DNA from 2 places in the Falsirhodobacter halotolerans genome. Region 1 is predicted to be linked to the other one. Evidence: riboswitches for the same ligand, from Rfam matches in the RefSeq annotation. Region 1 holds a riboswitch; the other holds the start of a gene.
The links. Region 1 has a riboswitch for cobalamin ahead of MU449_RS05330 (ABC transporter substrate-binding protein). Riboswitches for the same ligand answer to the same signal wherever they lie in the genome.
Positions count from the first base shown of each region.

Region 2: linked by a shared signal. The riboswitch ahead of MU449_RS04065 (DUF1636 family protein) and the one ahead of MU449_RS05330 (ABC transporter substrate-binding protein) in region 1 are both predicted to bind cobalamin.

Region 1 covers NZ_JALJAZ010000001.1:1,018,311-1,021,713, reverse strand. Annotated here, with positions in the region: gene MU449_RS05335 (FecCD family ABC transporter permease) at 1-848, opposite strand, end outside; gene MU449_RS05330 (ABC transporter substrate-binding protein) at 845-1,840, opposite strand; cobalamin riboswitch at 1,890-2,073, opposite strand; gene thpR (RNA 2',3'-cyclic phosphodiesterase) at 2,091-2,615, opposite strand; gene guaB (IMP dehydrogenase) at 2,621-3,403, opposite strand, start outside.
Region 2 covers NZ_JALJAZ010000001.1:761,812-765,214, reverse strand. Annotated here, with positions in the region: gene MU449_RS04075 (cobyric acid synthase) at 1-678, opposite strand, end outside; gene cobO (cob(I)yrinic acid a,c-diamide adenosyltransferase) at 680-1,282, opposite strand; cobalamin riboswitch at 1,317-1,507, shown strand; gene MU449_RS04065 (DUF1636 family protein) at 1,586-1,930, shown strand; gene cobW (cobalamin biosynthesis protein CobW) at 1,927-2,958, shown strand; gene cobN (cobaltochelatase subunit CobN) at 2,960-3,403, shown strand, end outside.

The DNA.
Region 1 (3,403 bases):
TCGGCCCCCGTCAGGAACCGCACCGCATGGGGCACGACCAGACCCACGAAGCCCACCGCCCCCACAAGGCTGACCATCACGCCGGTCATCAATGCGGTCACGGCGAACAGAATGACCCGCAGCCGCCCGACCGCCACGCCCAGACTGGCCGCCGCCTCCTCGCCAAAGGCGAAGGCGTCCAGCGCGCGGGCGTGGCGCAGGCACAGGGCGAGCCCCAGGACCACCACCGGCACCGCCACCCAGACGTCGGGCCACCGGATGCCACCAAGCCCGCCCAGCAACCAGAACATCACCCCCCGCGCCTGTTCGGCGCTGGCCGATGTGGTGACGATGAACGAGGTGGCCGCGTTGAAAAGTTGCGATCCGGCGATACCGGCAAGGATGATCCGCTCGATCCCGCCGCCCGCGCCCTGCGCCAGCAGGACGACGAAGGCGAAGGCCGCCACGGCCCCCACCAGCGCGCCCATCGACAGGCCGATCGTCCCCGCGCCCACGCCCAGCACCATGACCGCCACCGCCCCGGTCGACGCCCCTGCCGAAATCCCAAGGAGATAAGGCTCGGCCAGCGGATTGCGCAGCAGCGCCTGCAACACCGCCCCCGAAAGGGCCAGCGCACCCCCGCAGCAGGCCGTGACGATCGCGCGGCTGAGGCGATAGTGCCAGATGATCCCCGCCTCCATCCGGTCCACCGGCAGATCGGTGCCGATCACACCGTTCGACACCGCCGCGAACACCGCGCGCAAGGGAATGGGGGCCTCCCCCACGGATACGGCCAGCGCCATGGTCAGGACCAGCGCCGCCCCCCCCGCCAGGATGACCGCCATCCAGCCAAGATGGCCCTTGGTCATGGGGCGAGGTCCATCCCGCGCAGGGCCGCCGCCAAGGTGTCGATGGCGTCGAAGGTGCGGATGGTTCCGTTCATTCCCTGCGCGTCCATCACCACGATCCGGCCCTCGCGCACCGCCGTGATGTTGCGCGCGACGGGATCGGTTTCCAGAAACTGCCGTTTGGAGGCGGCGCTGTCGGCGGCATAGCGGCGGCGGTCCATCTCGCCCAGCACGATCACGTCGGGATCGGCGGCGGCGATGGTTTCCCAGCCCACCAGCGGCCATTCCTCGTTCGAGGTGATGACGTTCGTCAGGCCGACCACCTTCGACATATATCCCGGCGCACCCAACGCCCCGGCGACATAGGCCTCGCCGTCGATTTCGGGGCTGGAGAACCAGTAGACCACCTTCACATCCCGGCCCGCCCCCACCGCGGCGCCTTCGGCCTCCGCCTCGCGGGTCCGCAGGGCCGCAGTCAGGGCGGCGCCCCGGTCGGGAACGGCGAAGATCGCCGCCATCTCGTCAACGGTGCGATAGATGAGGTCCGTCGTCCACGCCACCTCCCGCGCGCCGTCCCCCGTGCTGAAATCCGATTTCGCGCATTCGCCGGGGTTCACATAGACGGGCAGCCGGAAATCGTCGAACTGCTCCATGCTGGCCACACGCCCGCTTCCGGGTTCGACATCGGCATACCATTCGGTCATCACCAGATCGGGACGAACGGACAGGACGGATTCGAAACTGGGGCTGCCGCTTTCCGACAGGTGGGGAATGCCCGCATCATCTTCGGCAATCGCGGCCGGAAGCGGCCCGATCCAGATCGCCGTGCCCGCGATGGACGGGGCCAGACCCAGGGTATAGGCGATTTCGGTCATGCCCTGACCCATCGACACGGCCCGGGTCGGCGCGGCCTCGAATGTCAGGGTGCGGCCGCAGTTCTCGATGGTGACGGGGGCCGCAAGGGCGGGGGTGGACAACAGGCCGACCAGAAGCGGCGGAAGCAGGATGCGCATCGTCATTCTCCTCGATGCGCCCACCGCACATCGCATATGGGACAGGGCCGGATCGTTCCGGCTGACGGCAGGTCTCCTGACTCGCGTCCGTTGCGTGGCACGCCTTCCCGCCGATGGCAGTGGCCGGCCCTTGGGCCATGTGCGACGCGGCCGCCTACAGTTGCGGGGGCAGTTGCGGACTTCACCGCATTCCCTTTTGATCCCGTGAGGGAACCGTCGCCCTTGGGGTTAGGGGGTCCGGCGGCCCCTGTCAATCTTGGGGAAAGTCCAGATCGTCCAGCTCGTGATATTCGGCGCCGTCGGGGCGAAGCAGGGATTGATAGAGAACCAGCCGCTCTGCCGCCGCCTGCCCCACGGGCCGGGCGGCTCGGCCAAGCGCGGAGGCCAGCCGTTCCGCCTCCGCACCCGTCAGGGTGCCGTGGCGCGCGACGGTGATGTGCGGGCGAAACCGGCGGCGCGGCAGGTCCAGCCCCGCCTGCCGCAAGCGGCGGGCCAAGGCGTCATGCAGGTCGATCAAGGCAGGCTCCGGCACCACATGGACCACCACCGCGCCCGAGGCCAGCGTGTCCAACGCGCCCAAGGTCAGGGTCACGGGGCGCAGGGGAAGGGTTGCGACATCCTCCCACGCCTCGGCCAGAACGGCGTCCCGCACCTCGCCCAGAAAATGCAAGGTCAGGTGCGGGGTATCGACGGCCCGCGTATTGGGCAGGTCAGTCAGCGGGTCCAGCACCGCCGCCAGCGCCTCGGGCACCGGGATGGCAAGGAAGGCCCGCATCCGGGTTAGCCGATGCGGTAGTTCGGGCTTTCGCGCGTGATGGTCACGTCATGAACGTGGCTCTCGCTCAGCCCGGCATTGGTGATGCGCACGAATTCGCATTTCGACCGCATATCCGCGACCGTCGCGTTGCCGGTATAGCCCATGGAGGCGCGAAGACCCCCGACCAGTTGGTGGATCACCGCGCCCGCCGGACCCTTGTAGGGCACCTGCCCCTCGATCCCCTCGGGCACCAGCTTGTCAGAGGCGGCGTCTTTCTGGAAATACCGATCGGCGGAGCCACGGGCCATGGCACCCAGACTTCCCATGCCACGATAGGATTTGTAGCTACGCCCTTGATAAAGAATGACTTCCCCAGGGCTTTCATCGGTGCCGGCAATGGCCGATCCCACCATCGCACAGCTTGCGCCCGCCGCGATGGCCTTGGCGAAATCGCCCGAGAACTTGATGCCGCCATCGGCGATGACGGGCACGTCGCCCGCCGCGCGGGAGGCGTCCATGATCGCCGTCAGCTGCGGCACGCCCACACCCGCCACGATCCGCGTGGTGCAGATGGAGCCGGGGCCGATCCCCACTTTCACTGCATCCGCGCCCGCATCGATCAGCGCCCGGGTCGCGGCCGCCGTTGCCACGTTCCCCGCCACGACCTGAATGTCGGACGAGATCGCCTTGATCCGCGCCACCGCCTTCGCCACACCTTCGGAATGGCCGTGCGCGGTGTCGATCACCACCATGTCCACACCCGCATCGATCAGCGCCTCGGACCGCTCGAACCCTGCATCGCCGAC
Region 2 (3,403 bases), 260 kb from region 1:
AAACCACGGGATGACCCCCATCCCCCGCCAGCCCGTCCGCTCCGCAATCAGGCGATAGCCTTCATCGAACAGGCGAACATCGCCGCGGAACTTGTTGATCGAAAAGCCTTCCACCATTCCCAGATCGCCCGCATCCAGCACGGCATGGGTGCCCACCATCTGCGCGATGACGCCGCCCCGGTCGATGTCGCCCACCAACAGCACGGGCACATCGGCGGCGCGGGCAAAGCCCATGTTGGCGATGTCGCCCGCCCGCAGATTGACCTCTGCCGGGCTGCCCGCGCCTTCCACGATCACCAGATCCACCTGCGCCTTCAGCCGCCCGAAACTCTCCAGCACCGGGGCCATCAGGCGGGGCTTCAGCGCGGCGTAATCCCGCGCACGGACCGTCGCCACCCGCCGCCCCTGCACGATGACCTGACTGCCGGTTTCCGATTCCGGCTTCAGCAGGACGGGGTTCATGTCCACCACCGGATCGCGCCCCGAGGCCCGCGCCTGCAACGCCTGCGCGCGCCCGATCTCGCCCCCGTCCACCGTAACGGCGGCGTTGTTGGACATGTTCTGCGGCTTGAACGGCGCGACCGACAGGCCCCGCAAACGCGCCGCCCGGCACAGGCCCGCGACGATCAGCGATTTCCCGACATTCGATCCCGCGCCCTGCACCATCAGCGCGGGCATGTCAGAACTCCACCCCCGCCTGCGCCTTGATCCCGTCGCGGAAGGGATGCTTCACCGCCGTCATCTCGGTCACCAGATCCGCCGCCTCGATCACCTCGGGCTTCGCGTTCCGCCCGGTCAGCACCACATGCGTCATGGGGGGTTTGGCGGCCAGAACCGCCAGCACCTCCGCCACGTCCAGATAGTCGTAGCGCAGCGCGATGTTGATCTCGTCCAGCACCACCATGCGGATCGCGGGGTCGGCGATCAGCGCGCGGGCCTTGGCCCATCCGGCCTGCGCCGCCGCGATGTCGCGCGCGCGGTCCTGCGTTTCCCAGGTGAAGCCTTCGCCCATGGCGTGAAACTGCACCAGATCGCCGAAATGGCCGGTCAGCAGACGCCGCTCGCCCGTGTCCCACGCGCCCTTGATGAACTGCACCACCGCGCAGGGCATTCCATGCGCCACGCAGCGCAGCACCATCCCGAAGGCGGAGGAGCTTTTGCCCTTGCCCGGCCCGGTATGCACGATCACCAGCCCCTTCTCGCCCGTCTTGCCCTCCATCATGCGGTCACGGGCGGCCTTGATCTTCGCCTTCTTCTCGGCATGGCGGTCGTTGTCCATCATGGCCCCCTCGGCTTGACATTCCATGGGCAAGCGCGCCATCTGGACGCGCGCTGGTTCCTGTTCCTAGAACAGGCCAAGAGGGAATGCGAGACCGATCGCAGCCGCCCCCGCGACCGTGACCGGAAAGGTCCGTCCAACGCCACTGGGACACCGGGAAGGCGGACGGCCCGTTGGGGAAACCCTGAATCCGCAAGCCGGGAGACCTGCCAGCGCATGAGAACGGGCGAACGGGGTGTGTCGCGACCGGAATGCACGTGGCCCTTGGCCGCGTCGTTTCGTCATGCGCCCCTTGAAAGGAACGATATGACGGTCACGCTTCTGGTCTGCACCACCTGCAAGGGCCGCGATCCCTCGGCCGAACCGCGTCAGGGCGCGCAACTGCGCGACGCGCTGGCGGCGGGCGATGTCGCGGTGCGCGGGGTGGAATGCCTGTCCGCCTGTTCGGGCGGCTGTGCCGTCGCCCTGCAGGCTCCCGGCAAATGGACCTATGTCTATGGCCAGATGACACCCGAGGACGCCCCCGACATTCTGGACGGGGCCGCGAAATACGCGGCTTCGGACGACGGCGTCGTGCCCTGGCGCGACCGCCCGCTGATTTTCCGCAAACGCGTCATCGCACGCATCCCTTCGTTCGAGGTGTCTTCATGACCGATCTGGCAAAAATCCCCGTCACCGTGATCACGGGCTTTCTGGGCAGCGGCAAGACGACGCTGATCCGCCATCTTCTTGCGCATCCGCAGGGAAAACGGCTGGCCGTGCTGGTCAACGAATTCGGCACGGTCGGCGTCGATGGCGACATCCTGCGCGCCTGCGCCGATGAGAATTGCCCCGAGGAAAACATCGTCGAACTGGCGAATGGCTGCATCTGCTGCACCGTGGCCGACGATTTCATCCCGACGATCGAGGCGCTCTTGGCCATGCCCACGCGCCCCGACCACATTCTGATCGAAACCTCTGGCCTTGCCCTGCCGAAACCCTTGCTGAAGGCGTTCGACTGGCCCGCGATCCGGTCGAAGATCACCGTGGACGGCGTGATCGCGCTGGCCGATGCCGAGGCGGTGGCCGCCGGTCGGTTTGCCCCCGACGTGGACGCCGTGCAGGCGCAGCGCGCGGCGGATGACAGCCTCGATCACGACACGCCCTTGGCCGAGGTGTTCGAGGACCAGATCGCCTGCGCCGACATCGTCCTTTTGACCAAGGCCGACCTTGCGGGCACAGACGGTCTGGACGCGGCCCGCGCGGCGATCCTGGCCGAGGCGCCGCGCCCCCTGCCGATGATCGCGGTGACCGAAGGCACGATCGACCCCACGCTGATCCTTGGTCTGGGTGCTGCGGCGGAGGACGACCTTGCCGCCCGCCCCAGCCACCATGACGGGGCGGACGATCACGAACACGACGATTTCGACACCGTGGTCATCGACCTGCCCGAAATCGCCGACCCCGAGGATCTGGCCACCCGCATCCGCCGTTTGGCGCGCGAGCAGGAAATCCTGCGGGTCAAGGGCCATGTCGCCGTCGCGGGCAAACCGATGCGCCTTCTGGTGCAGGCGGTGGGCGAGCGTGTGCGCCACCAGTATGACCGCCCGTGGGGGGCCGACCGCCGCTCCGCCCTTGTGGTCATTGCCGAACACGACCACATCGACCCCGCCGCCATCCGCAAGGTTCTTCTGGACTGACATGCACGTCGTCTTCCGCGAACAGCACGGTCTGGACGAGACCGCGACCCCCTTCGATCCCGGCCAGACGGCGGCGGATCTGGTGGTGCTGTCGTTTTCCGACAGCGATCTGGGCGCGTTCGCGGCGGGCTGGCATCGCGGCGGCACCCTTCCCAGCCTGCGCCTGTGCAACCTGATCGCGCTGAAACATCCCGTCTCGGTCGATCAATATGCCGAGACGGTGCTCTCCGGGGCGAAGGCGGTTCTTGTCCGCCTGATCGGGGGGGAGGCCTATTGGCCCTATGGCCTCGCCACCCTTCAGGACATGGCGCGGCGACGGGGTATCGCCCTGGCCGTCCTGCCTGCCGACGGGCGGGAGGATGCGCGGCTGGATGCGATCTCCACCCTGCCCATCGGGACGCTGCGGCGGTTGCAGGCCCTGTGCGATGCGGGGGGCGAGGTGGCG